DNA from 4 places in the Mesorhizobium bavaricum genome. Region 3 is predicted to be linked to each of the others. Evidence: predicted binding sites of a transcription regulator. Region 3 holds the regulator's gene; each other region holds the start of a gene.

Region 1 (7,829 bases), 160 kb from region 3:
CAAATCGTTGACCTCCTTGAACCGGTCGAGATCGAGCAGCAGAAGCGCCAGGTGGCCGCTTTTCCTGACCCGGCCCATCGTAACGATTTCCATTTCGAGCCGGCTGGAAAAGCTGCGGCGATTGGCAAGTCCGGTCAATGGATCGAAATGGGCAAGGCGCAGGATCTCCTGTTCCGCCTTCTTGCGCTCGCGAATGTCGCGGACTGCAATCACGTTGTGAGGTTTGCCACAGTAGTCAATGGTCCTGGCGATCAGCTCGACGGGAATGCCCGTGCCGTCGTGGCCGCGCAATTCGGCCTCATGCGGCTGCTCGCCGAAGCCGGACATATCGGACCCGAAGAGGTCGTCAAGCTGCATCTCGTTCAGCGTCACGGTTGCCATGCCCGTCAGCTTCGCCATGCTGTCATTGGCGCTGATGATGCGGTTGCCGTCGCAGACGATCAGCCCCTCCACGGCGGCGTTGGCCAGACCGTGCATGCGGTCGGCCTCGAGCTTCTGGCGGCGGAAGCGCAGATCGATCCAAAGTGCCGTGCCCGAGAGAATGAGGATCACCAGGCTGGCGGCCGCTACGGCAAAGGCCTGCGAAGTGGGCTCGATCGTGTATGGCGATATCTCGATCGAGGAATCCGGGACGATCGACACCGCGCCCATCGCGATGAAATGCAAGGTGCAGATCGCCAGCGTCAACAGCACCGCGCCGCCCAGTGTCGCAGACAGCGATGGGCGACGCAGGACAACAACGAGTGCCAGGGCGGCAAGCGTTACCCCCGCCAGCAAGGAGACCGCCACCAGCAGAGGGTTCCATTCAATCCGGCCCTGCACCTCGAATGCCGCCATGCCGATGTAGTGCATGGTGGCGATGCCACCGCCAAGAATGGCGCCGCCGACGAGATAATGGTCGAGCCCGTTGCGCAATGTGGCGACCCACATGCCGCCGGCGGTCAGGACGACGGCGGCGGCAAGCGAGAGCGCGGAGAGTTCCGGGTTGTATGCGTTGGGTATTCCCGGCGTGAACGCAAGCATGGCGATGAAATGCGTTGCCCAGATACCAAAGCCGGTCGACGCCGCCGCAATCATCAACCAGGCAAGCCGGTTTCGATTTGTCGATCTGCCGACGTGGTGAAGCAGGTTGACGGCAGAAAAGGACGATATCCCGCAGATCAACGCGGCGAGCGCGACCAGTCTCAGATCGTGTTCGTTGACGATACAATTGTAGACCGTCAGCATCTTCTCTAACCTGATCTATCGGAAATGAAGAAGGCAATATGATAATATGATGGTGATTGATTAGCGCTTGGCCGTTGAAGGATCGATTAAGTACCCTGCAACCCTGGCGTGCTTTCCAGGGTAGGGCGGCTCGTCACGCTATGCCAGGCGGCTGGTCGAGGCGGCAATGGGCCCATCAGGCTGAGCGCAAAGCGGTCGGCGGTCGTCGACAGCTCTACCATGCTCATTTGATCGCTGAGCCGGCTTGGTATTTTCTGTCCGTGGTCTTTCCGGCCCGAGGGAACGCTAGTTTAGCCGGGTATGAAGTTCACAAAACAGCAATAAAACCGTTGTCCGATTGTCATGGCCGACACATATTGCCTTTGCGGGAGTGCCCCTTTCGCCAATGACAAACGGGAGATGAAACATGAAGTTGTTCGGCTTCGCGGCCGGTGTTGCCGCCACCTTGACCATGCTTTCCACCACCTCCGCTTTCGCCGTCACCCAGATCAGTTGGTGGCATGCCATGACCGGTGCCAATGCCGAGGTGGTCGACAAGATCGCCAAGGATTTCAATGCCAGCCAGAGCGACTATGAAATCCTTCCTGTATTCAAGGGTACTTATCCCGAGACGCTAAATGCCGGCATTGCTGCCTTTCGTGCGGGTCAAGCGCCCGACATCATCCAGGTGTTCGATGTGGGTACCGGCGTCATGATGGCCGCCGAAGGCGCGATCAAGCCGGTGGCCGAAGTGCTGACCAGCGCCGGCATGACCTTCGACAAGAGCCAGTATTTGCCCGGCATCGTCGGCTATTATTCGAAGCCGGACGGCACCATGCTGTCCTTCCCGTATAACTCCTCGTCGCCGATCCTCTACTACAATAAGGACATCTTCCAGAAGGCGGGGCTTGATGTGAACAACCCGCCGAAGACGTGGAACGAGGTGTGGGAAGACGCCAAGAAGATCAAGGCGAGCGGCGCAGCCTCCTGCGGCTATACCTCGACCTGGTTGACCTGGATCCACCTTGAGGCCTTCGCTGCTTGGAACGACGTTTCCTATGGCACCAACCAGAACGGACTTGCCGGCACCGACGTCGATCTCAAGATCAATGCGCCGATCTTCGTCAACCATTTCCAAGCGATCGCCGACCTGGCCAAGGACGGCACTTTCAAATATGGCGGCCGCACCTCCGAAGCCAAGCAGATCTTTCTTGCCGGCGAATGCGGCATCTTCACCGAATCGTCGGGTGGCCTTGGTGACATTGCCAAGTCAGGCATGAACTATGGCATCGGCCAGCTTCCCTATGATAGCGACGCCAAGGGCGCACCCCAGAACACCACGCCGGGCGGCGCCAGCCTGTGGGTGTTCGGCAACAAATCGGACGAGGAATACAAGGGCGTTGCAACATTCTTCGCCTACCTGTCCAAGACCGAAGTGCAGGAATATCTGCATCAGAAGTCGGGTTATCTGCCGGTGACGCTCGCTGCCTATGAGGCCACCAAGAAGTCCGGCTTCTATGACAAGAACCCGGGTCGTGAGACGCCGATCCTGCAGATGCTGGGCAAGGCGCCGACTGAGAATTCGAAGGGCGTGCGCCTTGTCAACCTGCCGCAGGTGCGCGACATCGAGAACGAGGAGTTCGAGAAGATGCTGGCCGGTCAGCAGACTGCCCAGCAGGCGCTCGACAACGCGGTGGCACGCGGCAACAAGGCGATCCAGGAAGCGATCGGGAACTGAAGCGATTTGTCTCAGTTAAATCTCGTCCACGCAGACTCGCGTGGACGATTTCCTGAATAGCGAGGGAAATCACCCTGTCTCCACGCGTCGCCTTTCCCAACAAGACCCTGCCTTACCTGCTGGTGGCGCCGCAACTCGCCATTACGCTGATCTTTTTCTACTGGCCGACCGGTCAGGCGCTCTACCAATCGATGCTCAGAGAAGACCCGTTCGGACTGAAGAGCAAGTTCGTCGGGCTTGCCAATTTCCGAAAGGTGCTGGCCGACCCGGCCTACCTCAATTCGATCAAGGTCACGGTGGTGTTTTCGCTGGCGACCGCGATCGTCGCCATGGGGGTGGCACTGCTGGTTGCCGTCATGGCCGAGAAGGTGGTGCGGGGCAAAGGACTCTATCGCACGCTGATGATCTGGCCGTATGCGGTGGCGCCGGCGATTGCCGGCATGTTGTGGCTGTTCCTGTTCAACCCATCGATCGGTTCGCTGGCCTACGCCTTGAGAGGCCTTGGTATCGACTGGGACCCGTTGCTCAACGGCAACCACGCCATGATCCTGCTGGTGTCTGCAGCTGCCTGGAAGCAGATCAGCTACAATTTCCTGTTCTTCGTCGCCGGACTGCAAGCGGTGCCGAAGACGCTGATCGAGGCGGCGGCCATGGACGGTGCCGGGGAGACCAAGCGCTTCTGGACCATCGTCTTCCCGCTGCTTGCGCCGACGACCTTTTTCCTGCTGGTCGTAAACACCGTCTATGCCCTGTTCGACACCTTCGGCATCGTCCATGCAGTCACCGGCGGCGGGCCGGGAAAGACGACCGAGACGCTGGTCTACAAGGTCTACAATGACGGTTTCGTCAATCTGATCCTGGGCGATTCGGCGGCGCAGTCGGTCATCCTGATGGTCATCGTCATCTCGCTCACGGCCATCCAGTTCCGCTATGTGGAACGCAAAGTCCACTATGGCTGAGGGCGAGCAATGATCGGCCAGTCCCCGCTCCGCACCGTCATCGCCCACGCGGTGCTCATCCTCGGCATACTGATCGTCGCTTTCCCGATCTACTACACCTTCGTCGCCTCCACGCAGACGCTGCAAACCATCCTCAAGCCGCCATTGCCGCTCTTGCCCGGCGACCAGTTCTGGAACAATTACAGCGAGGCACTGTTCGGCGGTGTCGGCCGCATCGGCGGCGTCAGCGTCGGTCGATTGCTGCTCAACACCACGATCATGGCGCTCGGCATCGCGGTGGGGAAGATTTTCATCTCGATCCTGTCGGCCTATGCGATTGTGTTCTTCCGTTTTCCGCTGCGGATGGTCTTCTTCTGGCTGATCTTCATCACCCTGATGCTTCCCGTTGAGGTGCGCATCCTGCCGACCTACAAGGTGATGGTCGATCTCGGTATGATCGACACCTATGCCGGCCTGATCATCCCGCTGATCGCCTCGGCCACCGCAACGCTGTTGTTCCGTCAGTTCTTCATGACCATTCCGGGCGAACTGGTCGAGGCGGCGCGTGTCGACGGCGCCGGGCCATGGCGGTTCTTCTTCGATATCCTGTTGCCGCTGTCGCGCACCAACATCGCGGCGCTGTTCGTCATCCTCTTCATCTATGGCTGGACGCAATATCTGTGGCCGCTGCTCGTCACCAACAGCAACGACATGAACACCATCGTCATCGCGCTGAGGAAGATGGTGTCCTTCGCCGATGCCGACACCCAGTGGCATCTGGTCATGGTCACCGCGATGCTGGCCATCGTGCCACCGATCCTGGTCGTGGTGCTGATGCAGCGCTGGTTCGTGCGCGGACTGGTCGATTCCGAAAAGTGAGAAGCCAATGGCGACCGTTGATCTGAAGGATGTGAAGAAGGTCTATCCCGGCGGCGTCGAGGCCGTGAAGGGCGTCTCCATCGGCATTCCCGACAAGGAGCTCTGCGTGCTGGTTGGGCCATCCGGCTGCGGCAAGTCCACGCTTTTGAGGATAATCGCCGGGTTGGAGACCATTTCTTCCGGCACTGTCGCTATCGACGGCAAGATCGTCAACACGATCGGCCCGACCGAGCGCGACATCGCTATGGTGTTCCAGAACTATGCGCTCTATCCGCATATGAAGGTCTACGACAACATGGCCTACGGGCTGCGCAATCGCGGTACGCCCAAGGACGAGATCGACAGCAGGGTTCGCTCGACTGCCAGGGTGCTGGAGCTTTCCGCGCTGCTTGACCGGCGCCCGCGCGAGCTTTCCGGCGGTCAGCGCCAGCGTGTCGCCATGGGCCGCGCCATCGTGCGCAATCCGAAAGTCTTCCTGTTCGACGAGCCGCTCTCCAACCTCGATGCCAAATTGCGCGGCCAGATGCGGGTCGAAATCAAGAATTTGCAGCGCTCGCTCGGTGTCACCTCGGTCTATGTCACCCACGACCAACTGGAGGCGATGACCTTGGCCGATATCCTCGTCGTCATGAATGGCGGATTGGTCGAGCAGACGGGCGCGCCACTCGACATTTACGAGAAGCCGGCCTCGACCTTCGTCGCCTCCTTCATTGGCGCGCCGCCGATGAATCTTCTGCCCCTTTCGCAAGGGCCGGCTGGCCCGGCACTGACTGATGGCAAGACGATTGACTTTGCGCCTGCGAACGCCGTCACGCTCGGCTTCCGCCCCGAGGATGCCGACGTCACCTTCGGTGCCGAGGCAACGTCCGGCGCGCTCATCCTGCCGGCCATGGTCGAGGCGGTGGAACCGGTGGGAGCCGAAAGCTTCCTTCACTGTGCGGCAGGCGGCAACCGCATCGTCGTGCGTGTTGCCGGCCGTGCAACAGCCAAGCCCGGCGACCAGTTGCGCGTCGTGGCCAAGGCTGAGAAACTTCACTGGTTCGACGGGACAGGAAGACGCTTGTAGCCCGGACGACAATCGGCGGCCAAAATACGAGCACCCCCCTTCGCAACGGCCGCAGCGAGAGAGGGAGGCGCCTGACAGGTGGCCCGGCAAACAGGCCCACGAGTCATTTGCAGACCCTCGTTTTGACCGCTAAGCTTCTCTTCCTGGACCATCTTTAGCCTTTATCTATGCCAGGGACTATATGCCGCCCGAAACCAGAGTGCGTGAACATTTCGCCATCGATCTCGCGCAGCGCGCCGGCGAGATCGGCCTGAAATATTTTCGCGATCTCGACAGCCTTACCATCGAGAGCAAGGGCCATCAGGACATGGTTTCGCAGGCCGACCGTGAGGTCGAGCTGTTCATCCGCGCCGCGATGAAAGCTGCCTATCCGGACGATGGCATTGTCGGCGAGGAACATGCCTCGGTCATCGGGTCGACCGGGCATGTCTGGGTGATCGATCCGATCGACGGCACGGCGAATTTCGTGCGTGGCATTCCAGCCTGGTGCGTGGTCATCGCCTGCGCCAAAGATGGTGATACCGTCGTCGGCGTCATCCACGAGCCCTCTACCGGCGAGACCTTCCATTGCCGCAAGGGCAGTGGTGCGTTTCTCAACGGCAAGCCAATCAGGGCAAGTGTCGTCACCAGCCTGACCGAAGGGTCCGTCGGCACCGGCGTCTCCAACCGCGCCGAGATGCAAAATATCGTTATGCTCATCCGCTCCCTGATTGCCGAAGGCGGCGTGTTTTTCCGCAACGCTTCGGGTGCGCTGATGCTCGCCTATGTCGCTGCCGGCAGGTTGCTCGGCTATGTCGAAGAGCACATGAACGCGTGGGATTGCCTGGCCGGCATGCTCTTGGTGGAAGAAGCCGGCGGCACGATCGTGAAGCCGGACCCGAGAACCGTTCTGGAGAAGGGTACGCTGGTGATCTGCGCCGGCAACGGTGTGTTCGCCCAGATTCGCGACCTTTGCATCGAACCCTTCAAGCTTTGATCAGAACCGGTCCGCGCTCCGGAAAGCCGATGCCGACATTGTCGCCCGCCTGAAACGGCGCATCGACGTTGCGCGACAACACGAACACGTCGCCAAGCCCCGTGGCAACGACCAATTCGAGATGGCTGCCGGCATAGGTGACCTTTGCGAGCGTGCCTGCGATCGTCTGCGGCGTGCCGGCAGCGCCGATCTCGATGCGGCTCGGGCGGACGGCTAGCTTCGCCGGGCCGGCCCGGTGGCCACGCGCAGGCAGTTTCAAGGCAAGCGAACCGACCCGGACGGCCGCTTCGTCCCCTTGCACCGAAACCACCTCGCAATCCAGGATGTTGGCTTCGCCGATGAAGTCGGCAACGAAAGCGTTGGCAGGCGCATCGTAGAGTTCGCGCGGCGTACCGTCCTGCGCCACCACCGCCTTGTTCATGACGATGATGCGGTCTGAAACCGCCAGCGCCTCTTCCTGGTCGTGCGTGACATAGACCACGGTCAGGCCGAGCTTGGTCTGGATCTCCCTGATTTCCTCGCGCACATGCCGGCGCAGCTTTGCGTCGAGGTTGGAAAGCGGTTCGTCGAACAGCAACACTTGCGGTTCGAGCACCAGAGCGCGCGCCACTGCCACGCGCTGCTGCTGACCACCCGACAGTTCGCTGGGCAGGCGCGCCTCGAAACCGGTCAAGCCGACCAGCTCCAGCCCGGCGCGGGCGCGGGACGCGACCTCCTTCTTGTCATGGCCGGAGAAGTGCAGCCCGTAGGAGACATTTTCTATCACCGTCATATGCGGGAACAGTGCATAGGACTGGAACACCATGGACACGTCGCGGTCGGTGGCCGGCAGCCGAGTCACATCGTCGCCGCCGATCAGGATACGGCCGCTGGATGGCATCTCCAGGCCGGCGATCATACGCAGCGTGGTCGTCTTGCCACAACCGGAGGGTCCGAGAAGCGTCACCAGCTTCCCGGCCTCGATCGCAAGTGAAATGTCGTTGACCGCCGGCGTGCTGGCGCCGGGATAAGTCTTGGTGACATGCT
Region 2 (7,829 bases), 380 kb from region 3:
AAGCATGACGGCATCGACTATCTCGGCCGTTTCACCTCGTTTCGCCATGTCGGCGTCTTTCCCGAACAAGCCTCGCACTGGGACCACATGGCCGGGTTGATTGCGGCCGCGAAACGGCCGATCAAGGTCCTGAATCTGTTCGGCTATACCGGTCTCGCCTCGCTGGTGGCGGCCCGCGCCGGTGCCGAGGTCACCCATGTCGATGCCTCGAAGAAGGCTATCGGCTGGGCTCGCGAAAACCAGGAAATGGCCGGGCTCGGCAGCAAGCCGATCCGCTGGATCGTCGACGACGCGGTGAAATTCGCCGAGCGTGAGGAACGCCGCGGCAGCCGCTACGACATCGTCCTGTTCGACCCACCGGCCTATGGCCGCGGCCCCAAGGGCGAGGTCTGGCAATTGTTCGAGGACTTGCCTGCATTGACCGACCTTTGTCGCGCGATCCTGACGCCGAAGCCGCTTGCCGTGGTGTTGACCGCCTATTCGATCCGCGCCTCGTTCTTCGCCATTCATGCCTTGATGCGCGACACCTTCGCCGGCATGGGCGGCACGGTCGAATCGGGTGAGTTGATCATCCGCGAAAAGTCCGCCGGCCGGGCGCTATCGACCTCATTGTTTTCGCGCTGGGTGGCCTGAGTGAACGAGCGGCATGCAGGCGCACCCGGACTGGTGAAGGAAGTCACCAGCCTCGCCAACCCGCTGGTCAAGGACATCAAGGCGCTCGCCCAGAAGAAATTCCGCGATCAGCAGAACGCCTTCATGGCCGAGGGATTGAAACTGGTCATCGACGCGCTCGATCTTGGCTGGCAGATCAGGACACTGGTTTTCGCCAAGGCCGGACGCGGCAACGCCGCGGTGGAGAAAGTCGCCGCACGCACGGTTGCCGCCGGCGGCACGGTGCTCGAAGTGTCGGAAAAGGTGCTTGTCGCCATCACCCGCCGTGACAACCCGCAAATGGTGGTCGGCGTCTTTTCGCAGAGATTCCTGCCCTTGAAGGATGTCCGCGCCGACAATGGCGACGTTTGGGTGGCGCTCGACCGGGTGCGCGATCCCGGCAATCTCGGCACCGTCATCCGCACCATCGATGCGGTCGGCGCCAAGGGCGTCATCCTGGTCGGCGACACCACCGATCCTTTTTCCGTCGAGACGGTGCGTGCCACCATGGGTTCGATCTTTGCCGTGCCGGTGGCCAGGGCGACGACCGAGGCTTTCCTTGCCTGGCGGGGCGGATTTTCAGGCCTTGTCGCCGGCACCCACCTGAAGGGCGCCGTCGACTACCGCTCGGTCGATTTTTCCCGCGGCCCGGTGCTGCTGATGATGGGCAACGAGCAGCAGGGGCTGCCCGAAAGCCTGGCCGCGAGCTGCGACAGGCTGCTCAGAATCCCGCAGGCAGGCCGCGCCGATTCGCTCAATCTTGCGGTCGCCACCGGCATCATGCTGTTCGAGATCCGGCGCGGCGCGCTGAAGCTCGAAGCAATCGTGGACCAGCAATGAAGGTTGCCCGCCCGTGAAATCATGGTCCCCCTACGCGCTGCTCGTCGTCGCGGCCATAGCGCTCGACCAGTGGATAAAACATCTGGTCGAGACCGGACTGCCGTTTCAGGAAAAGCTCGATCTCGTGCCTTTCCTGGCGCTGTTTCGCACCTACAACACCGGCATCGCCTTCTCGATGTTCTCGTCCTTCGGCGACACCGGGCTGATCGTCATTTCGCTGGCGGTCGTTGCCTTCGTGCTGTTCCTGGCGACGCGGATCGCGCCGTCCCAGATCCTTGCCCGCACCGGCTTTGCGCTGATCGTCGGCGGCGCGCTCGGCAATCTGATCGACCGCGCCGTCTACGGCCATGTCATCGACTACATCCTGTTCCACACGCCGGTCTGGTCCTTCGCCGTCTTCAACCTTGCCGACGCCTTCATCTCCGTCGGCGCGGCACTGGTCGTCTTCGACGAACTGTTCGGTTGGCGGCGCGAGCCCAGACCTTCGAACGATTGACCCCGTGCGGCCATCGCCGCACAGTCCACGTCGCCAAACAAGATCGCGGAGAAAGAGATGTCCGAAACCTTCAAAGCCATCCTCGTTTCGCGTGACGCCGAGAAAAAGCAATCGGTAGCCGTGACCGATCTCACCGAAGCCGACCTGATGGAAGGCGACGTCACCATCGCGGTCGAGGCGACAACGGTGAACTACAAGGACGGCTTGGCGATATCAGGCAAGGCGCCGGTGATCCGCCGCTGGCCGCTGGTGCCGGGCATCGATTTCGCCGGCACCGTCACCTCGTCTTCCCATCCTGACTGGCGCGCCGGCGACAAGGTCATCCTGAACGGCTGGGGCGTCGGCGAGACCCATTTCGGTGCCTATGCCGGCCGCGCCCGCGTCAAGGGCGACTGGCTGGTGCCGCTGCCGCAAGGCATGAGCCCGCATGATGCGATGGCGGTCGGTACCGCCGGCTATACCGCCATGCTTTGCGTGATGGCGCTGGAGCGGCACGGCATCCTGCCCGATCGCGGCCCGGTGGTGGTAACGGGGGCAGCCGGCGGCGTCGGCTCGGTCGCGGTCTCGATCCTGTCCAGCCTCGGCTACCATGTCATCGCGTCGACCGGCCGCAACGCCGAAAGCCCCTATTTGATCAACCTTGGCGCCGCCGAAGTGATATCGCGCGACGAGCTTGCCCAGCCGGCCAAACCGCTGGCCAAGGAGCGCTGGGCCGGCGGCATCGACGCTGTCGGCAGCCACACACTGGCCAACGTCCTGTCGATGACCTCCTATGGCGGTGCGGTTGCTGCTTGCGGCCTGGCCGGCGGCATGGACCTGCCGGCGAGCGTCGCCCCCTTCATCCTGCGTGGCGTCTCGCTGCTCGGCATCGATTCGGTGATGGCACCGAGGGCAGTCCGCCTCGAAGCATGGCGGCGCATCGGCACCGACCTCGATCTGCAGAAGCTCGCCAGCCTGTCGACGACCATAGGTTTCGACGGCATCATCGATGCGGCGCACGACATCGTCGACGGCAAGATCCGCGGCCGCGTCGTCGTGGATATGTAAGCCTGTGCGGCCTCGAAGCAGGCGGATGGAAATGCCCCGCCTGCCGGCAAATCCGTGGCTGCCGGGGCAGAAAACGCTGATCCGCTAAAATTCGAACGATCCGCCGCAATCTTCCATAATCTCTGTCTGGCAAGGGTTTCGCATGATCGCGGAATCCGGCAGCCAACAGGCGGACACAGGCGAAGACGTCGGTGCGGCGACCCCGCCGTCGTCGACGCGGCGCTTTGTCACCGCGCCGCCGCTGGTGCCAGAGTCGCAGTTCTCCACGCGCGAAGGCCTGCCCCTCCTGACGTTTGTCGCCATCGTCGTGCTGGCCGGCCTGGCGCATCTGACCGGGGCGCCGATCTTCATCAGCGTCGGATTGCTGGTAACCGGCCTCGCCGGCCTTGCCACGCATCTGCACGCCAGGCGAAGCGTACACCGTACCGCGGTCCTGCTTGACGAGACCACTGCCCGCAGCCGCGCCGAGATCGAGACGCTGGCCGACCGCATGTGGGAAATGCAGGAGAGCGAGGAACGCTTTCGTGGCCTGATCGACGCACTTGGCGACCTCGTCATTCATCGCGACCGCGATGGCTACATCGTCTATGCCAACAAGGTCTTCGCGGACCTCGTCGAAACCGATCAGCGCGACCTTGCCGGCAAGACCCTGGCGGACCTTGGCATCGATGTCGGCATCGTTCCGGATGCCGCCTTTTCCGACCATGAGTGCCTGAGTTCCACCGACGTCTCCATCCGTACGCCGAGCGGTCCGCGCTGGTTCTCATGGATTGAACTGTCGGTGCGCGACAAGGACAGCGGCGCCGCTTCGCATCGCGCCATCGCCCGCGACATCACCGCCCGCAAACGAGCCGAATCCTCACTGATCACCGCTCGCGAGCGGGCCGAATATGCCAGCCAGGCCAAATCGCGCTTCCTTGCCACCGTCAGCCATGAAATTCGCACGCCGATGAACGGCATCATGGGCATGGCCAGATTGCTGGCCGACACCAGCCTGTCACCGGAACAGCAGACCTATGTCGGCGCCGTCTCGACCTCGGCCAGCGCATTGCTGGCCCTGATCGAGGATCTGCTGGACTACTCCAAGATCGAGGCTGGACGCTTCGACCCGGAGCCGCAGCCGATGTCGGTGCGCGAGATCGCCGACAACATCATCGAACTGCTCGCCGCCCGCGCCTTCGCCAAGGATATCGGGCTCGGCTGCCACGTCGAGCCCGACGTGCCGCAATTGATCACTGCCGATCCGGGCAAGGTCAGGCAGGTGCTGCTCAACCTCATCGGCAATGCCATCAAGTTCACCGACAGCGGCGGCGTTTTGGTGAGCATCGCACGCGCACGCACCGAAACCACCGACCGCATCTGCTTCACCATCGCCGATACCGGTCCGGGTCTGCATGACGAGGACCTGGAGCGCATTTTCGAAGAGTTCGAACAGGCCGACGGCACGTCGACGCGCACGCATGGCGGGGCCGGCCTTGGCCTTGCCATCTCCAAACGCCTGGTGGCGGCCATGGGCGGCACGATTTCAGTATCCAGCCGGCTCGGCCAGGGATCCGAATTCGTCTTCGAAATCCCGGCAATATCGGCCACCGAAGCACCGCAGAGCCGGCAAAACGCGCTCTCGGGCAAACACGCGGTGATCCTGTCGAAAAACGCCGTCGAAGCCGATGCCATCGCCCGCACCATCCGCGCCAATGGCGGCGCGGTCGGCATCGCCACCACCGTCGCGCAGGCGGCGCCCTTCGCCGACGGCTGCGATGTGCTCCTGGTCGACGCGGCCATGGAAGAGAGCGACGGAAGGTTGCTCAAGCGCCTGCGCCAGAGCGGTTTCGCCGACTGCGAGGCCATCACGCTGATCGCGCCGACCGACCGCGGCATGCTCGGCGAGTTCCGCGCCAGCGGCTACGCAACCTTCCTTGCCAGGCCGGTACGGGGCGGAACGCTTCTGCGTGTGCTGTTGAGCAGCCATGCTCCCACCCTAGCCCAGCCGCAGCCGGAAAAGGGTGGCGCCCCCGCGCTTCGTGCCATCGGCAGCCGCCAGCGGGGACTGTCGGTGCTGATCGCCGAGGACAATGACATCAACGCCATGCTTGCCCGCGCCACGCTGCTGAAGGCCGGGCACCGCGTCAAAGTGGTCGGCAACGGCAAGGCCGCCGTCGAGGCTGTCACCGGTGCCGGACACAAGAACCGGTTCGACGTGGTTCTGATGGATCTGCACATGCCGGTCATGGACGGGCTGGACGCGATCGCCGCCATCCGCCGCCACGAGGAGGAAACCGCCGTGCCGCCGGTGCCGATCATGGTGCTGTCGGCCGACAGCCAGGAAAAGACCCGCCATGCGGTGCTGGCTCATGGCGCCAGCGGCTTCGTCACCAAGCCACTCGACCCTGACGCGCTGGTCAATGCCGTCGAGGGACAGGTCGCGGCCTGAGCCGCTTTTCTTCCTCTGCGCCGGTCCGTTTCCTCCTGCAAGGTAGCCGGTTGACCGTATTCGCCAGCCGACGAAGTATTGCCCACGACGTCGTATCACGGTACTGTCACAATCCTGTTGCACCTACACCGTATCCCCGTGCCAAGAGGGATGGCTCGAAGGAGAATCACTCGTGCATACAGTTATGCCGGAATGTGACACTCGGCCGAACGCCAGCAGCGCCTTGCTTGCCGGGCGTAACGTCGATTCCGTCATAAAGGGCGCAGCACTCGCCCGAATCGGTAATCTCGAAGTGCGGCTCGCCCGCAACGAGGCCGAGATCGCGGCCGCACAGGAAGTCCGCTACCGGGTGTTTTACGATGAACTTGGCGCCAGGAAAGATTTGTTCCAGGCGCAGGATCGCCGCGACGCCGACCGGTTCGATCCGCTCTGCGACCATCTGCTTGTCTTCGATACCTCGCTCTCCGGTCCCGAACATCGCCGCATCGTCGGCACCTATCGCCTGCTGCGGCAAGAAATCGCGGCCGCCGCTGGCGGGTTCTACTCGGAAGGCGAATTCGAGCTGACCAAGCTCATCGCCCGTCACCCCGGCCAGCGTTTTCTGGAACTCGGCCGCTCTTGCGTTTTGCCGGAATACCGCTCGAAGCGCACCATCGAGGCGCTGTGGCAAGGTATCTGGGCCTACATCAACCACTATGAAATCGGTGTGATGACCGGCTGCGCTTCCTTCCACGGCACCGTGCCGGCAGCGCATGCCGAGGCGCTCACCTATCTCGCCCACCACTGCCGGACGAATTCCGCCTGGGACGTGCGCGCGGTGTCCGGACGCTACTGTTCGATGGATCTGATGCCGATCGAGGCGGTCAACGCCAAGGCTGCGATCGCGGCGATGCCGCCGCTGGTCAAGGGCTACCTGCGCGTCGGCGCCCGCATCGGCGATGGCTGCGTCATCGACCGCGAATTCTCGACTGTCGACGTGTTCGTCGTGATGCCGGTCAAGGAAATCGGCGCCCGCTACGTCAACTACTATGGCGGGGAAGCCCAGCGTTTCGCGGCGTGAATAGCGAATAGCGAATAGCGAATAGGAAGTAGTGGCGGGAGTTGCGCGGCAACAGCCACTATCCGCTACTCCCTATTCGCTATTCCCTTCTTTTCACGGGATGTCTTCCGGCCGCCGGCCGGGCCGGCTCTTGTAGGGGGGAAACGCCCAGCCGAAACGAAGCGCGCCGCCGCGCACGGCGAATGCCGCGGCGAAGCCGGCCCATCCTGAAACAATCTGTGGCAAGCCGGCGACATCGCCTGCTGTGAAGATGGCGGCACCCGCGAGGGCGGCCGTGACATAGATTTCCGGCTTCAGCAGCACCGAAGGCTCCCCGGCCAGAAGATCACGCAGGATACCGCCGAATGTGGCGGTCAGCATGCCGGTGATCACCGACACCGCCGGCGAGCCGGTGATGGCAAGTCCCTTGGCCGCGCCCATCACGGAAAACGCGGCAAGCCCGATGGCGTCGAGCCAGAGCAGCAGCTTGTAGCGAGATTCGACGCGGTGCGCGGTGAAGAACACCACAACGGCCACCACCGCGCAGATCAGCACATAGTCGCGGTTTCCCACCCAGAACACCGGCACGTTGAGGATCAGGTCGCGAAATGTGCCGCCACCGATGCCGGTGACGCTGGCCAGGAACAGGAAACCGATAATGTCGAGCTGCTTGCGTGAAGCGGCAAGCGCCCCGGTCGCGGCAAAGACGGCGACACCGGCATAGTCGAGAAGCGCGATCGGGTTCATGAAGCGAACGATGAAAAGAGTGAGTAGCGAGTAGGCAATAGCACGAAGCCGCTATTGCGTATTTCCTTATTGCTACTCGCTATTCGCTATTCGCTTGTCCGTTCAGGCATCCTTCTCGGCCTGCTCATTGACAGGCCCCGGCTCGACCGGCTTTTCGCCGGCGGCAAGCTTGGGACCGCCCTTGGCGACGCCGACCATGGCCGGGCGCAGCACCCGCTCACCGATCGAATAGCCCGGTTGCACGACCTGGACCACGGTGTTTGCCGGGACATCCGGATTGGGCACCTCAAACATCGCCTGGTGGAAATTGGGATCGAACTTCTCGCCTTCCGGCGTGAGCTTCTTGACCCCGTGCCGCTCAAGCGCCGACAGCATGGCGCGCTCGGTGAGGTCGACGCCTTCGATCAGCGCCTTGAAGCCGGCATCGCCCGATGCCTTGGCCTCGGCCGGGATGGCGTCAAGCGCGCGGCGCAGATTGTCCGACACCGACAGCATGTCGCGCGCGAAATTCGCCACCGCGTAAGTGCGCGCGTCGTGCACGTCGCGCGCGGTGCGGCGGCGCAGGTTTTCCATCTCGG
Region 3 (7,829 bases):
CGATCTCGGCGGCATTCTTGCCGAGTTCGCGCGCGTCCTTCCACACCGACACGGTCTGCGTGCCGAGCGCGATGCGGTTCAGCGCGGCGTGGTCGCCGTCCTGGCCCGAGACCGGCACGGTGCCGGCCAGGCCTTGCGCCGTCAGCGCCGCGACGACGCCGCCGGCGGTGCCGTCATTGGCCGCGACCACCGCGTCGACCTTGTTGTCGTTGGCGGTTAGGAACTGCTCCATGTTCTTCTGGGCGTTGGCAGGCAGCCAGCCGTCCGTATAGGCCTCACCGACATTCTTGATCTTGCCGCTGTCGATGGCCTCCTTGAGCACTTCCATCGAGCCCGAGAACAGGAAGTCGGCATTCGGGTCGGCACCCGAGCCCTTGATGAAGACGTAGTTGCCTTCCGGCTTGGCCTTGAACACTTCGCGGGCCTGCATGCGGCCGACTTCCTTGTTGTCGAAGGTCAGATAGAAGACGTCCTTGTTCTCGATCAGCCGGTCATAGCCGACGACCGGAATGCCTTCGTCCAGCGCCTTCTGCACCGCCGGGCCGATGGCCGAGGCATCCTGCGCCAGGATGATCAGCGAATTGGCGCCCTGCGAGATTAGGCTCTCGACATCGGTGAGCTGCTTGCCGGGATTGGACTGTGCGTCTGCGGAGATGTACTTGTCGCCGGCGGCCTCGATCGCCGTCTTCATGGCGGCCTCGTCGGTCTTCCAGCGCTCTTCCTGGAAGTTGGACCACGACACGCCGATGACCTTGTCCTTCGCCTGCGCGACCGACACGAGCGTCAGCGACATGGCGACACCCGCCAGGATGGCGGCTGTGAATCTTTTCATATTATCCTCCCTGCGCCGCGTATGGCGCGACCAAACTGACCCGTAGGCCGGCACAGAAGCTCTATTTTTTCGAGCCTCGAAAAAATACTGATCCAACAGCCGAACGCTGTCAACATCGATTCTGATGGATTTTGATGTCTCTCTGAATTTTTTTCGAGCCCCGGAATAAATAATGACAGGATGGCAGGCTTCTGCCAGAATTTGATCGGCGCATGTCGCCCAAAAGTGCGCAGCGGTTTTGGGCGACATGCGCGGAAACAAGGCCTGAGGTGCTTCGCGCTTCAGGCTCCGCTGACAGCCTTCGGGGGGCACGAAAGGCTGCAGCGACCGGGAGGATGTGAAAAAACATGTCGGTCGGAATCCGCCACGACGATCTGCGCCGTCGCAACCGGGCGATGGTGATTGCGGCCGTGCGTCGCGCCGGACAGCCGTCACGCACCGAGATCGCCGCGACCACAGGCCTCAGCCACTCGACCATATCGGCGATCTCCTCCGACCTGATCGGCGAAGGCATCTTGGCCGAGAGCAAGCCGAGCGAGGCCGGCTCGCTCAAACGCGGCCGGCCGCAGGTCGGCCTCAGCCTCAATCCGGAAGCAGCGGCAGTGATGACCGTGGTGCTGTCGCTGAACTTCCTCTCCGTCGCCGTCATCGACTATGCCGGCCAAGTGATCGCCGAGGAACAGCGCCGGCTCGACACGCTGACCATGTCGCGCGACGCGCTGGTCGGCGAATGCGTCGCCATCGTGCGGCGCCGCCTCGAAGATCCCGATCTCGACGTCCGCAATGTCGCCCGCATCGCGCTGGCGATCCAGGGCATCACCGACACGCGTGCCCGCGCCATGTTGTGGTCGCCGATCACGCCGCACACCGATATCGCCTTCGCCGACATACTCGAGGACGAGTTCGGCATTCCCGCCACCATGGAGAACGACTGCAACATGATGGCGGTGGCGCTGCGCTGGCGCGACCCTGATCGCTACCGCGACGACTTCATCGCCATCCTTTTGTCGCACGGCATCGGCATGGGCCTGGTGCTGAAGGGCGAACTGTTCACCGGTACCCATTCATCGGGCGGCGAGTTCGGCCACATGATCCATCGGCCGAACGGCGCGCTGTGCCGCTGCGGCCGGCGCGGCTGCGTCGAGGCCTATGCCGGCAACTACGCCATCTGGCGCAACGCAAGGCAGATGAGTGAGGACGCAGAACCAGTCGCCGATGTCAGCGACGCCGATATGCGCGCCCTGGCGACCGCGGCCCGCGAAAGCGATGGACCCGAGCGCGAGGCCTATCGCAAGGCCGGCGAAGCGCTCGGCTACGGTCTCGGCAGCCTCTTCGCGCTGATCGATCCGGCGCCGGTCGCCATGGTCGGTGTCAGCGCCGCGGCCTTCGACCTGATCGAGCCGGCATTGCGCGAGGCGATTGCCCAGACCGCAGGCGGCCAGCACTCGAAATCGATTTCCTTCGACACCGAGCCGAACGAACTGCCACTGATCCGCGAAGGCTGCGCCATGCGCGCACTGACCTTCGTCGACCAGGAAATTTTCGCGCTTGGCACTCACACAAGATCCGGCATCGTCGGCAAGAACGTCGCGTGAATCAGACGGGAGTCAATCTTCCCTGATCGCGTATCCCGCCCCACGAATGGTACGGATGACGTCGGGCATGCGGCCATTGTTGACCGCCTTGCGCAGCCGGCCGACATGCACGTCCACCGTGCGCTCGTCGATGTAGATCGTCTCGCCCCAGACATTGTCTAGCAGCTGGCTGCGCGAAAACACCCGACCGGGATGACGCATCATGAACTCGAGCAGGCGGAACTCGGTTGGTCCGAGCCGGATCTCGCTCTTCTTGCGATAGACCCGGTGCGATTCACGATCGAGCACGATGTCGCCGACCTTGAGCACGCTGGACAGCACTTCCGGCTTGGCGCGGCGCAGCAGCGCCTTGACCCTGGCCATGAATTCGGGGGTCGAGAACGGCTTGACCAGATAATCGTCGGCGCCGGTCGAGAGGCCGCGCACACGATCGCTTTCCTCGCCGCGCGCGGTCAGCATGATGATCGGCAGCCGCTCGGTCTCGGGACGCATTCTTAGCCGGCGGCAGAGTTCGATGCCGGAAACCGCCGGCACCATCCAGTCGAGCACCAGAAGGTCGGGGACGTTCTCCTGCAGCCGGATTTCGGCCTCGTCGCCGCGCGTCACCACCTCGACCTGGTAACCCTCGGACTCCAGATTGTAGCGGAGCAGCACGCCCAGCGGCTCTTCGTCCTCCACCACCATGATGCGTGGCGCGATCATCGACTGGTCACCCCTGTCATCATGCCGCCGGCGCGGACATTGTCGTCTCGTCCTGCTTCGGACGATTGGCGGGCAACTGCGTACCGGTCAGAACATAATACGCATTCTCCGCGATGTTGGTGACGTGATCGCCGATCCGCTCGAGGTTCTTGGCGCAGAACAGAAGATGCGTGCAGGCGGTGATGTTGCGCGGGTCTTCCATCATGTAGGTCAGGAGTTCGCGGAACACGGAGGTGTATTTGACGTCGATGCGCTCGTCGTCTGCGCGCAGTTTCGCCAGGGCCGCGGCGTCGCGCGCCGCATATTCCTCGATGACACCCTGCACCTGGATCAGCACCAGCTGCGCCATTCCGTCAATGGAATGCGACAGGTCGCGCGGCGTGACGCTGAGGCCGACGGTGCCGACGCGCTTGGCGATGTTCTTGGCAAGGTCGCCAATGCGTTCGAGATCGCCGGCCATGCGGATCGAACCGACGACATGGCGCAGATCGTCGGCCATCGGCTGCCGCTTGGCGATCAGCGTGATGGCGCGGTCATCGAGCTCGCGCTGGCGCGCGTCCATGATCGCGTCGTCTGAAACAACGCGCTGTGCCAGCGCGTTGTCGGAATTCAGCAGCGCCTTGGTGGCACCACCGACCATCGAGCCGGCGAGATCGCCCATGTCACTGATGAGCCTGCTGATCTGTCCGAGATCCTCGTCGAAAGAAGCGACTGTGTGTTCGCCCATGATCCTGTCCCTCGTATGCCTGAGCTCAGCCGAAGCGGCCGGTGATGTAGTCCTGCGTGCGCTTCTCGCGGGGCGACGTGAAGATCTTCTCGGTGCGGTCGAACTCGACCAGTTCGCCCAGATACATGAAGGCAGTCTGCTTCGACACGCGCGCCGCCTGCTGCATGTTGTGGGTGACGATGACGATCGTGTAGTCGGCTTGCAACTCGTCGATCAGTTCTTCGATCTTGGCGGTCGACAGCGGGTCAAGCGCCGAGGCCGGCTCGTCGAGCAAGATGACTTCCGGCTTCACCGCCACGGTTCGGGCGATGCAGAGCCGCTGCTGCTGGCCACCGGAGAGGCTGAGGCCGCTGGCGTTGAGCTTGTCCTTGACCTCGGTCCACAGAGCCGCACGCTTCAGCGCCTGCTCGACGCGGCCGTCCATCTCCGACTTGCTGAGCTTCTCATAGAGCCTGACGCCGAAGGCGATGTTTTCATAGATCGACATCGGGAACGGCGTCGGCTTCTGAAACACCATGCCGATCTTGGTCCGCAAAAGGTTGAGGTCCTGCGAGCGGTCCAGAACGTTCTGGCCGTCGAGCAGCACCTGACCCTCGGCGGTCTGCTTGGGATAGAGTTCGTAGATGCGGTTGAAGACGCGCAGCAGCGTCGACTTCCCGCAGCCCGAAGGACCGATGAAGGCGGTGACGCTGCGCTCGGGCAACGACAGCGTGATGTCCTTCAGCGCCTTGCTCTGGCCGTAGTAGAAGTTGAGGTTCTTGACCTCGATCTTGGCCTTGCTGGCGGTTGCCTCGGCGGCGATCGTCATGTCTGGAGACAACATCTGGCTCATTTGTCCTCTCTGCGTCCTGTCAGGCTGCGCGCAAAGATGCTGAGCGCGAGAACCGTCAATGTGATGATGAGTGCGCCGGTCCAGGCCAGTTGCTGCCATTCCTCGTAAGGGCTGAGAGCGAACTGGAAGATGGTCACAGGCAGGCTGGCCATTGGCGCGTTGAGATTGCTCGACCAGAACTGGTTGTTGAGCGCCGTGAAGAGCAACGGCGCCGTCTCGCCCGAGATACGGGCGATCGACAGCAATATGCCGGTGACGATGCCGGACAGGGCAGCGCGGTAGGCGACCGACTTGATAACCACCCAGCGCGGCGCACCGATCGCAGTGCCGGCTTCGCGCAGCGCGTTCGGCACGAGGTTGAGCATGTCCTCGGTGGTGCGCACGACGACCGGGATGACCAGGATGGCAAGCGCGACGGCGCCGGCGATCGCCGAGAAATGCCCCATCGGCCGGACCATCAGTTCGTAGACGAACAGGCCGATGATGATTGATGGCGCCGACAACAGGATGTCGTTGATGAAGCGCACCACGGTGGTGAGCTTCGAGAAGCGGCCGTATTCGGCCATGTAGGTACCGGCCAGCACGCCGATCGGCGTGCCGACGATGACGGCGATGATGGTCATCACCACGCTGCCATAGATGGCGTTGAGCAGGCCGCCGGCGTCACCGGGCGGCGGCGTCATCTGCGTGAACACGTCGAAGGACAGGCCGGCAGTACCCTTGTAGACCAGTGCGCCGAGGATCAGCGCCAGCCAGGCAAGTCCGATGCCCGCGGCGGCGACGCAGAGCGTCATCATCACGGCATTCTTCCGCTTGCGGCTCTGGTGAAGCGATGTGGCTGTCGACATCGGTCAGGCTCCCGTGCGGGCGTCAATGCGCATCAGCATGTAGCGTGCGATGGCGAGGATCAGGAAGGTGATGACGAACAGGATCAGGCCGAGCGCCACCAGAGAGGAGGTGTAGAGGTCGCCGACGGCTTCGGTGAATTCGTTGGCGATGGTGGCGGAAATCGTCGTCGCCGGCGCGAACAACGAGGAACTGATGCGGTGCGCGTTGCCGATGACGAAGGTCACCGCCATGGTTTCGCCGAGCGCGCGGCCGAGGCCGAGCATGACGCCGCCCATGATGCCGATCCTTGTATAGGGAATGACCACGCGGCGGGTCACTTCCCAGGTCGTGCAGCCAATGCCGTAGGCGGACTCTTTCAGCACCGGCGGCACCGTGTCGAAGACGTCCTTGGTGATCGAGGTGATGAAAGGCAGCACCATGATGGCAAGGATCAGCGACGACGTCAGCAGGCCAATGCCATAGGGCGGACCGGCAAACAGGCTGTTAAGACCGGGAATGCCGTGGAACGTACCGATGATGAATGGCTGCACGGTCGTCTGCAGGAAGGGCGCCAGCACGAACAGGCCCCAGATGCCGTAGATGATCGAGGGGATGCCGGCGAGCAGCTCCACCGCCATGCCGATCGGGCGCCGCAGCGGGCGCGGGCAAAGTTCGGTGAGAAAGATGGCGATGCCGATGCCGAGCGGCACGGCAATCAGGATGGCGATGGCGGATGTGATGATGGTGCCATAGATCGGCGCCAGTGCGCCGAATTTCTCCGTCACTGGATTCCAGCTCTCGCTGGTCAGGAACGAGAAGCCAAACGTCGACAGGGCCTGCCAGGAGCCGGCAAACAGCGAGATCGCAACGCCGCCGAGCAGGACCAGCACCAGTATGGCGGCGCCCCGGGTCATGCCGTGGAAGATCGCGTCGGTCAGCGCGAACCGCCTGACAGTCGCGTCGCGCGAACCTCGAATGGCTGGCAAGGCTTCCTGGACAGCGCTCATGTGAAGCTCGGCTCTTTGAGTGGAGGGAAAAGGAGCGCCGCGGCGCGGCGCTCCCTCAAGGGGATATTATTCGCCGACGTAGATGGGCTTGCCGTCGGTCTGGATGTCGGCCTTCCACGAGGCCTTGATCAGGTCGACGACGCTGTCGGGGATCGAGACGTAGTCGAGCGCCTTGGCGGTTTCCTTGCCGTCCTTGTAGGCCCAGGCAAAGAACTTCAGCGCTTCGCCGGTCGCTGCGGCGTCGTCGGGGGTCTTGTGGATCAGCACCCAGGTCGAAGCAGCGATCGGCCAGGTGGCGTCGCCGGGCTCGTTGGTGATGATGACGTTGAAGTTCTTCGCGCCCTTGAAGTCGGCATTCGAAGCAGCCGAGCCGAAGGATTCGAGCGACGGCTCGACGACCTTGCCGGCGGCATTCAGCATCTTCGAGTAGGACAGGTTGTTCTGCTTGGCGTAGGCATACTCGACGTAGCCGATGCCGCCGTCGGTCTGCTTGACGGTGTTGGCAACGCCTTCGCTGCCCTTGGCGCCGACGCCGACCGGCCATTCGACCGCCGTGTCCGAACCGATCTTGTCCTTCCAGTCGGGCGACAGCTTGACCAGATAGTTGGTGAAGTTGAAGGTCGTGCCCGAGCCGTCCGAACGGTGGACGACGGCGATTGCCGTCGACGGCAGGGTCAGAGTCGGGTTCAGCGCCTTGATCGCGGCATCGTCCCAGGTGGTGATGGCGCCGAGGTAGATCTGCGCGATCGTCTTGCCGTCAAGGATGAGTTCGCCCGGCTTGACGCCGGTCAGGTTGACGATCGGCACGATGCCGCCCATCACCATCGGGAACTGCACGAGGCCGTTCTTTTCCAGGTCTGCGTCGGACATCGGCTTGTCGGTGGCGCCGAAGGTGACAGTCTTGGCGATGACCTGCTTGATGCCGCCGCCCGAACCGATCGACTGGTAGTTGAGGCCGACGCCGGTGTCTTTCTTGTAGGTGTCGGCCCACTTGGCGAACACCGGATAGATGAAGGTCGAGCCGGCGCCGGAAAGATCAGCTGCCATCGCCGCGGAAAGGGTGAAGGTGGACGCCGTAGCCATTGCAATAGCAACGGCCGCCGAGCGGATGAAATGTCTCATGTGGCCTGCTCCTGTTCGGAAGATGGTCTCTCGGCGCCATTCCTCTCGGCGCCCGCTGAGGCCAATAGCCTTCGATTATTACAGTCGCATGACAGTTTGATGTCACCCCGGTAACGCGTCATCGGAGTGGGGAAAATGCCGGCCGGCCGGCATTCGCGACGGAGCCCGGCTTTGCGCCGGAATC
Region 4 (7,829 bases), 310 kb from region 3:
GATCGAGCGGGCCAAGGCGAGCAAGTAGCCCGACTGGTCAGTTATCGACGCGGCCGAAAGCCGGCACGTCGCCGATGACGGTGTGCTTGTCCTTGCCGCAGGCGAACGTGCGGGCTTTCTCGTCGGCGAGTTTGCGCGCCTGATCGTTGGCGGCGGGATTGCCGGTGGCGAGCACCAGGCCGACCGTGCAGCCGTCGCGGGCCTCCATCTGGCCGACCTTGGCGACGAGCAGCACCTCGGTCGGCTTGTTCTGGTCCTCGGGATTGCTGATCGAGCGGCGGTGGATGGCGGCAAACGGCACAGCCTTGTCGCCGTTGGTCTCGATGCGCCACTCGACCTTGGCTCCGGAGGAATTGAAGCCGGAAAAACTCTCCCAGACGGATGTCAAGTCGCCGCCCGGCGGAAACCCATAGAAAAGCGATTCACGGGCGTCGTCATAGGCGACCAGCACGGGATAGCCGCGATAGCCGGAACAGGCGAGATCGGCCCAGTCGCCGTCGCCTTCCTCGGCCTGCGCGTAGGTCACGCAGTCCTTCTTCCAGTCGAGATCGGTGTAGGCGCTCGCAATGCCGTCGGCATGAGCCGCCTGACACAGGCCGGCGAGGGCAAGCGCGATCAGAATGGCACGCATGGCGGCCGATCTCCGTTGCAAGCCAACGCAGCGTAGCGCCAAACGCTATTTCTTCAAGCTCGCTTCGATCAGCAGGTCGGCGTTGCGGGCGACCGACTGCGCCGGGCCGCCGAGCCCGAACAACTGGCCGCTGATATAGGCGCCTTCGATCAGGAGCAGCAGGCCGTCGCCCAGCGTGTCAGGGTCTTGCGCTCCCATCACAACCGCCATGGCGCGCAGCCGTCGGCGCAGCTCCTGCTTGTTGGCCTCGCTGACCACACGGGCCGGATGGCCGTGTTCGGGATATTCGACCGCCGCATTGGTCATGCCGCAGCCGCGATATTCCGCCATCTGCGTGCGTTTGCCGATGCGGGTCAGGAAAGCCTTGATCTGGGCGCGCGGGTCGCCGGGATGAGCGGCGACCGCCTCATCGAAACGCTCCCAGTATTCCTGGTCGTATTGCCTGAGATAGGAGGCCGCCAGCTCATCCTTGGACGGAAAGCTGCGATAGAGGCTGGGCTTGGTGACGCCCGCGCGCCGGACGATCTCGTCGACGCCGATCGCCCGGATGCCGCGCCGGTAGAACAGGTCGTAGGCGACATCGAGGATCTTCTTGGCGGCTTTCGGCGGCGCCGATGCATGACCGTCGCTGATGGTCAGTTCAATATTTTTGTCCGTTGGCATCATGGAACTCGATTGACGTGTTACCGATCGGTACGTATTGATGTTCACACCCCTGCAACGTACCGGTCAGTAACATGATAGCTCAATTCCGTCCCTTTGGCCAGCGCTACGCCTTTGTCGTGGTCGGCGTCATCTTTCTTTGTTTGCTGGTCGCGGCCGGCTTGCGCTCGGCGCCTGCCGTCATGATGCTGCCGCTGGAGAACAGTTTCGGCTGGCGGCGCGACATCATCTCGCTGGCCGCCGGCGTCGGCATCCTGCTCTACGGCCTCACCGGTCCATTTGCCGCAGCCCTGATGGAGCGCATCGGGTTGCGCCGCACGTTGCTTGCCTCGCTGGTGGTGATGTCGGGCTCGACCGCGCTCAGCCTCTTGATGACCAAGCCCTGGCATCTGTTCATCACGTGGGGCGTGTTCTCGGGCATTGGTTCCGGCGCCGTCGCCAGCGTGCTTGGGGCCACTATCGTCAATCGATGGTTCAAGACCAATCGCGGTCTTGTCATGGGGTTGATGTCAGCCTCCAGTGCCTCAGGCATGCTGGTGTTCCTGCCGCTGATCGCCGCGCTGGCGCAGTCGGGTGGCTGGCAGCCGGTCGCCATCGCGGTTGCGATCGCCACAGCGGCGCTGATACCGCTGGTCTGGCTGCTGGTGCCGGAGCGGCCGGCTTCGATCGGCATGGTGCGCTATGGCGCCGAGGCCGACGACAAGCCGCCGACGCCGCCAGCATCGCAAGGCAATTTCCTCGCGCATACGTTCTCGACGCTGCGCCGCGCCGCCGGCACACGGGTGTTCTGGTACCTGTTCGCCACCTTCTTCGTCTGCGGCTTCACCACCAACGGACTGGTCGGCACGCATCTGATCGCGTTTTGCGGCGACATGGGCATCGGCGAGGTGGAGGCGGCCGGCCTGCTGTCGATGATGGGCATTTTCGACTTGATCGGCACAACGCTGTCGGGCTGGCTCACCGACCGTTTCGATCCGCGCAAGCTGCTCGGCGTCTATTATGGCATCCGTGGCCTGTCGCTGATCTACCTGCCCTATTCCGGCTTCTCGGCGACCAGCCTGATCATCTTCGCCGTGCTCTACGGCCTCGACTGGATCGCGACCGTGCCGCCGACGCTGAGGCTCGCCAACGAGGCGTTCGGCGACCGTAGCGGGCCGATCGTGTTCGGCTGGATCGTCGCCGGCCACCAGATCGGTGCAGCCACCGCGGCTGCCTTCGGCGGCACGATGCGCGAGCTGCAGGGCAATTATGAGCTGGCCTTCCTGATCGCCGGCATGACGGCGATCGCCGCTGCCTGTATCTCACTGCTGATCAACACCAGCCGCCCGGCGTTCGATCCGGAACCGCAAACGGCGTAGGTGCTATCGGTCAAGCTGCCGATCTCCCCCACGTGGGGGATCGGAGCTTCGCCGTCCGGGCGAGCCACCACGCGCTGTTGATCGTCAGAAAACTTTCATGATTTCGAGATGCGCCTGAAACATTGACGCTGGACTTTGGTGGCAATTTTCAAGCCATCCAGGAGACAGCCATGAACAAGCTCTCGATGACCCGTCGCGCTTTCGTCACCTCCGCCAGCGCCGTTGGCCTGGTCGGTGCTTCCAGCCTGGCGCTGCCTTACTATTCACGCGCCAACCAGCGCCCGGGCTTTACCCATGGCGTCCAGTCAGGCGATGTCGATGCCACCAGCGGCATGGTGTGGACGCGTACCGATCGCCCATCGCGCGTCATGTTCGAAGTGTCATCGACCGAAAGTTTCACCGATGCCGTCCGCCTGGCGCCGCTCGATACCTCGCCGGCCAGCGACTATACGGCCAAGCGGCTGCTCACCGACCTCGCTTCCGACCAGGACATCTTCTACCGCATGACGGCCGCCGATCTTGCCGATATCAACGCCCTCTCCGAACCGATCACCGGCCGTTTCCGCACCGCGCCCGCCTCCAGGCGCGACATCAAGTTCGCATGGTCGGGCGATACCGCCGGCCAGGGCTGGGGCATCGACGAGACCGGCATGAAGACCTACGCCACGATCGGCAAGCACACGCCTGATTTCTTTCTGCACTCGGGCGACACCATCTATGCCGACGGCGCCATGAAGGACGAGGTCGAACTACCCGGCGGTGGCAAGTGGAAGAACGTCGTGCTGATCGATGGCAAGCGCAAGGTCGCCGAGACGCTGGACGAATACCGGGACCAGTGGAAATACAACATGATGGACAGGAACGTGCTCGGCCTGAGCGCCATCTGCCCGACCTTCTACCAGTGGGACGACCACGAGGTGCTCAACAACTGGTCGGACTCGAAGGATCTCAGCGCCGACACCCGCTACACCGAGAAATCCATCCATGTGCTGGCGGCACGTGCGGCGCGCGCCTTCCATGAAATGACGACGATCCGCTACGAACCGTCCGAGCCCGGCCGCGTCTATCGCAAGATTGCTTACGGGCCGCTGCTCGACGTGTTCTTCCTCGACATGCGGTCCTATCGCGGCCCCAACGGTCCGGACATGCAGACCGAAATGACGCCGCAATCGCGGATGCTGGGCGAACAGCAGACGAAGTGGCTGAAGCGCGAACTGGCCAACTCGAAGGCAACCTGGAAAATCATCGCCGCCGACATGCCGCTCGGCCTCGTCGTCTGGGACGATGCCACCAAGAAGGCCGGCGCGGAAGCGGTCAGCAACGGCGACAACGGCCCGGCCAAGGGGCGCGAACTGGAGATCGCCGACCTGCTGCGCTTCATCAAGAACGCCGGCATCAGCAACACTGTCTGGCTGACCGCCGACGTGCATTACACCGCCGCGCATTACTACAATCCCGACAAGGCGCAGTTCCAGGATTTCAATCCGTTCTGGGAGTTCGTCTCGGGTCCGATCCATGCCGGCACGTTCGGCCCGAACGATTTCGACATGACCTTCGGTCCGGAGCTGAAGTTCATCAAGGCGCCGACCGCCGAGCAAGGCCAGAACCTGCCGCCGTCGGCCGGCCTGCAATTCTTCGGGCTGGTCGATATCAACGGCGCCAGCGAGCAGATGACGGTGCGGCTGATGGATCGCGACGACAATGAACTCTACAAGGTCACGCTCGACCCTGTGCGGTCTGCCTAAGCCGACCTTCGTCATCTCTGCAATGACGACCGCTGCCGGCGGTCGTCAATCGGGGTAGCAAACCATCGGGATGTTGGGCCAGACGGCGCTGTCGCAGTTGGCGGCGTCCTGCCTCTGCTTGAAGGAGGCGCTGACCGGCCCGGTCACCATCGGGTCGACGCCGTCGGGGGCGTCGGCGAAAACCTGCTCGGCAGACGGCGCATCGGACGGCAAGGCAGGCCGTGCCTCTTTCAGCGCCGCAGCCGACTGCGCGGCGTTGACCGCCAGCAGGACGGCAAAGGCAGCGGACGCGATGAGCGGCCAAAATCGGTTGAGTTTATCGGTCATGACGTTCGAACTGTCCGGGACCCGAAAGGTTCCCGCCTTGGTTAACAAAATCATCTCACACGCAGATGCTTAAGATTTGATGAGTATTTGGTGTCGCGCCGCCTCTTTCGCAACTGCGAAAAACCCTGTATGAGCCGCGCAACCGAAAGAGGCAGCGCCTTTTGGCCTGCTGCCCGCAACGCTTCCGAGACCAGAACATGAAAATTCGTAATATCGCGATCATCGCGCACGTCGACCATGGAAAAACCACCCTCGTCGACCAATTGCTCCGGCAATCCGGGTCGTTCCGCGACAATCAGCGCGTCGCCGAACGCGCCATGGATTCCAACGACCTCGAAAAGGAACGCGGCATCACTATCCTGGCCAAGGCGACCTCGGTCGACTGGAAGGACACCCGCATCAACATCGTCGACACCCCCGGCCACGCCGATTTCGGCGGGGAGGTCGAGCGCATCCTGTCGATGGTGGATTCGGCCATCGTGCTGGTCGACGCCGCCGAGGGACCGATGCCGCAGACCAAGTTCGTCGTCGGCAAGGCGCTCAAGGTCGGCCTGAAGCCGATCGTCGTCATCAACAAGATCGACCGTCCGGACGCGCGCCATGTCGAAGTGGTCAACGAGGTGTTCGACCTGTTCGCGGCGCTCGACGCCACCGACGAGCAGCTCGACTTCCCGATCCTCTACGGTTCAGGCCGCGACGGCTGGGTTTCCGAAAATCCGGAAGGCCCCAAGGACCAGGGCCTGGCGCCGCTGTTCGATCTCGTCATCAAGCATGTGCCGGCGCCGACCGTGCATCCCGGTCCGTTCCGCATGATCGGCACCATCCTGGAAGCCAATCCGTTCCTTGGCCGCATCATCACCGGCCGCATCGAGAGCGGCACGCTGAAGTCCAACCAGCCGGTCAAGGTGCTGCACCATGACGGCACGCTGGTCGAGACCGGCCGTATCTCCAAGATCCTGGCTTTCCGTGGCCTCGAGCGCCAGCCGATCGAGGAAGCCCAAGCGGGCGACATCGTCGCCATCGCCGGCCTGTCGAAGGGCACCGTCGCCGATACGTTCTGCGATCCGGCGGTGACCGAACCGCTGCATGCGCAGCCGATCGATCCGCCGACCGTGACCATGTCCTTCCTGGTCAACGACAGCCCGCTGGCCGGCACCGAAGGCGACAAAGTGACCAGCCGTGTCATCCGTGACCGCCTGCTGCGCGAGGCCGAAGGCAATGTCGCGCTGAAGATCGAGGAATCGCCCGACAAGGATTCGTTCTTCGTCTCCGGCCGCGGCGAACTGCAGCTGGCCGTGCTGATCGAGACGATGCGCCGCGAAGGTTTCGAGATCGCCGTGTCGCGTCCGCGTGTCGTCATGCAGAAGGGCGAGAACGGCGAATTGCTGGAGCCGGTCGAGGAAGTAGTCATCGACGTCGACGAGGAGCATGCCGGCATCGTCGTGCAGAAGATGTCGGAGCGCAAGGCCGAGATGGTCGAGCTGCGCCCGTCGGGCGGCAACCGCCAGCGCATCGTCTTCCACGCGCCGACGCGCGGCCTGATCGGCTACCAGTCGGAACTGTTGACCGACACGCGCGGCACCGCCGTGATGAACCGGCTGTTCCATGCCTATGAGCCCTACAGGGGCGAATTGCCGGGCCGCACCAATGGCGTGCTGATCTCCAACGAGCAGGGCGAGGCGGTGGCCTACGCCATGTGGAACCTGGAAGACCGTGGCCCGATGGTCATCGATCCCGGCGTCAAAGTCTATCAGGGCATGATCATCGGCATCCACTCCAGAGACAACGACCTGGAAGTGAACGTGCTGAAGGGCAAGAAGCTCACCAACATCCGCGCCGCCGGCAAGGACGAGGCGGTCAAGCTGACGCCGCCGATCCGCATGACGCTGGAGCGCGCGCTGGCCTGGATCCAGGACGACGAACTGGTCGAGGTGACGCCGAAGACCATCCGGCTGCGCAAGCTCTATCTCGACCCCAATGAGCGCAAGCGCTTCGAGAAGTCGGCCAAGGCGGTCGGCGCGGCCTAATCCTCTTCCCAAAGTCGAGAGGGGCGAAGCATGCTTCGCCCCTCTTCGTTTATCCACCGGCAGCCAAGATGATGTGCTCCCGATCCGGCTCGCCAGCCAGGTCGATCCGGATCGTCGTTCCCTGCCGGGCCGGTTTGCGCAAGGCTTTGGCGCCTTCCGGATCAACGATCAACAATCGCCGCTCTTCCAGCGCCTGAAGCCGCGATCGCGAGACGCCGAGTTCGTTGGCAAGCAAGCGGTCCAGCCGCAGCGATGTCGGCATTTCGAGCCGGAGCTGGAGTTCCAATCCGGTTGCGCTTTCCCTCGTGTCGCCAAGCCTCTGCTTGTGGACGGCGACATCGGGAAACTCTTCGACACGCCCCACCCGGTTGCGTAGCGCAACGACATCGAAAGCATGGCGCTTGGCGAGCGCCGGATCGTTGCTTTCAAGCGCCGCCAGCCGCGCCGGCTCGAGGTCGCGGCGGTTGCAACGCTCCAGAATGCCGAAATTCCAGGAATTGTCGCAGTCGACGCAGCGGTAGATCAGCCAGACGTCGATGCGCTTGCCATTGGCGTTGACGCGGAATTTGCCGCTGCAACGATAGGCCTTCACGGTGCCGCAGCGATTGCAGTTGATAAGCGGTCGAGGTGCGGTCTTGGGCACGATGGCCCAGTGGATACGCGATAGTGCGGACATGCCGATAAGCCCTTCCCGTCGGGAAGTTCATCAGGCCGGCGATGTCGAGATGCCCATGCGGGCACGGCGTGGCGATAGCGAGCTATGATCGGAATCAGGTGTCACGGGCGGACGGCGCGCGACAGCGGTTCAGCAGTGCCAAACCGGTCTCGAACCGCCGCCCAGAGGAACACATGAAAATGAAAACTGGCTCCGCGATTGCGGCGCCATGCAGTGTGTCGGGGGAGTTGACGAGACCGGCGGTTACTGAGGCAAAGTGAAGCTCGAATTTGTTTCGCGGCGGCTCTTCTAGCCGCGAGATGCCGGACGGGCAAGCGTATCTTTGTCGGTGCTACCGCCGCTCAGTCGATTTCTCTAGAGCGGTTCATCGTTTCATGGAAACGCAGAACCGCTCCATCTCTT

What was found. The regulator PhoB, encoded in region 3, activates phosphate uptake and scavenging genes when phosphate is short. The targets are predictions, from matches to a motif close to TGTCATNNANCTGTCAT.
Region 1: the regulator PhoB is predicted to act here: its motif matches at 1,555-1,571, upstream of ugpB (sn-glycerol-3-phosphate ABC transporter substrate-binding protein UgpB).
Region 2: the regulator PhoB is predicted to act here: its motif matches at 5,570-5,586, upstream of olsB (l-ornithine N(alpha)-acyltransferase).
Region 4: the regulator PhoB is predicted to act here: its motif matches at 2,735-2,751, upstream of AC1RZR_RS07005 (alkaline phosphatase D family protein).

What each region holds. Positions count from the first base shown of each region.
Region 1 covers NZ_CM165566.1:1,900,262-1,908,090, forward strand. Annotated here, with positions in the region: gene AC1RZR_RS09310 (putative bifunctional diguanylate cyclase/phosphodiesterase) at 1-1,227, opposite strand, end outside; gene ugpB (sn-glycerol-3-phosphate ABC transporter substrate-binding protein UgpB) at 1,634-2,944, shown strand; gene ugpA (sn-glycerol-3-phosphate ABC transporter permease UgpA) at 3,019-3,903, shown strand; gene ugpE (sn-glycerol-3-phosphate ABC transporter permease UgpE) at 3,913-4,761, shown strand; gene AC1RZR_RS09330 (sn-glycerol-3-phosphate import ATP-binding protein UgpC) at 4,769-5,827, shown strand; gene AC1RZR_RS09335 (inositol monophosphatase family protein) at 6,027-6,803, shown strand; gene AC1RZR_RS09340 (ABC transporter ATP-binding protein) at 6,793-7,829, opposite strand, start outside.
Region 2 covers NZ_CM165566.1:2,120,054-2,127,882, reverse strand. Annotated here, with positions in the region: gene AC1RZR_RS10340 (RsmD family RNA methyltransferase) at 1-633, shown strand, start outside; gene AC1RZR_RS10335 (TrmH family RNA methyltransferase) at 634-1,491, shown strand; gene lspA (signal peptidase II) at 1,505-1,987, shown strand; gene acuI (acrylyl-CoA reductase (NADPH)) at 2,045-3,034, shown strand; gene AC1RZR_RS10320 (PAS domain-containing hybrid sensor histidine kinase/response regulator) at 3,177-5,465, shown strand; gene olsB (l-ornithine N(alpha)-acyltransferase) at 5,650-6,525, shown strand; gene AC1RZR_RS10310 (trimeric intracellular cation channel family protein) at 6,619-7,251, opposite strand; gene grpE (nucleotide exchange factor GrpE) at 7,354-7,829, opposite strand, start outside.
Region 3 covers NZ_CM165566.1:1,736,261-1,744,089, reverse strand. Annotated here, with positions in the region: gene xylF (D-xylose ABC transporter substrate-binding protein) at 1-832, opposite strand, end outside; gene AC1RZR_RS08540 (ROK family protein) at 1,180-2,427, shown strand; gene phoB (phosphate regulon transcriptional regulator PhoB) at 2,440-3,129, opposite strand; gene phoU (phosphate signaling complex protein PhoU) at 3,149-3,856, opposite strand; gene pstB (phosphate ABC transporter ATP-binding protein PstB) at 3,882-4,688, opposite strand; gene pstA (phosphate ABC transporter permease PstA) at 4,685-5,536, opposite strand; gene pstC (phosphate ABC transporter permease subunit PstC) at 5,540-6,523, opposite strand; gene pstS (phosphate ABC transporter substrate-binding protein PstS) at 6,590-7,645, opposite strand.
Region 4 covers NZ_CM165566.1:1,429,423-1,437,251, forward strand. Annotated here, with positions in the region: gene ppa (inorganic diphosphatase) at 1-28, shown strand, start outside; gene AC1RZR_RS06990 (hypothetical protein) at 38-631, opposite strand; gene AC1RZR_RS06995 (TetR/AcrR family transcriptional regulator) at 677-1,294, opposite strand; gene AC1RZR_RS07000 (MFS transporter) at 1,369-2,652, shown strand; gene AC1RZR_RS07005 (alkaline phosphatase D family protein) at 2,823-4,397, shown strand; gene AC1RZR_RS07010 (hypothetical protein) at 4,443-4,724, opposite strand; gene typA (translational GTPase TypA) at 4,922-6,751, shown strand; gene AC1RZR_RS07020 (DUF1062 domain-containing protein) at 6,801-7,427, opposite strand.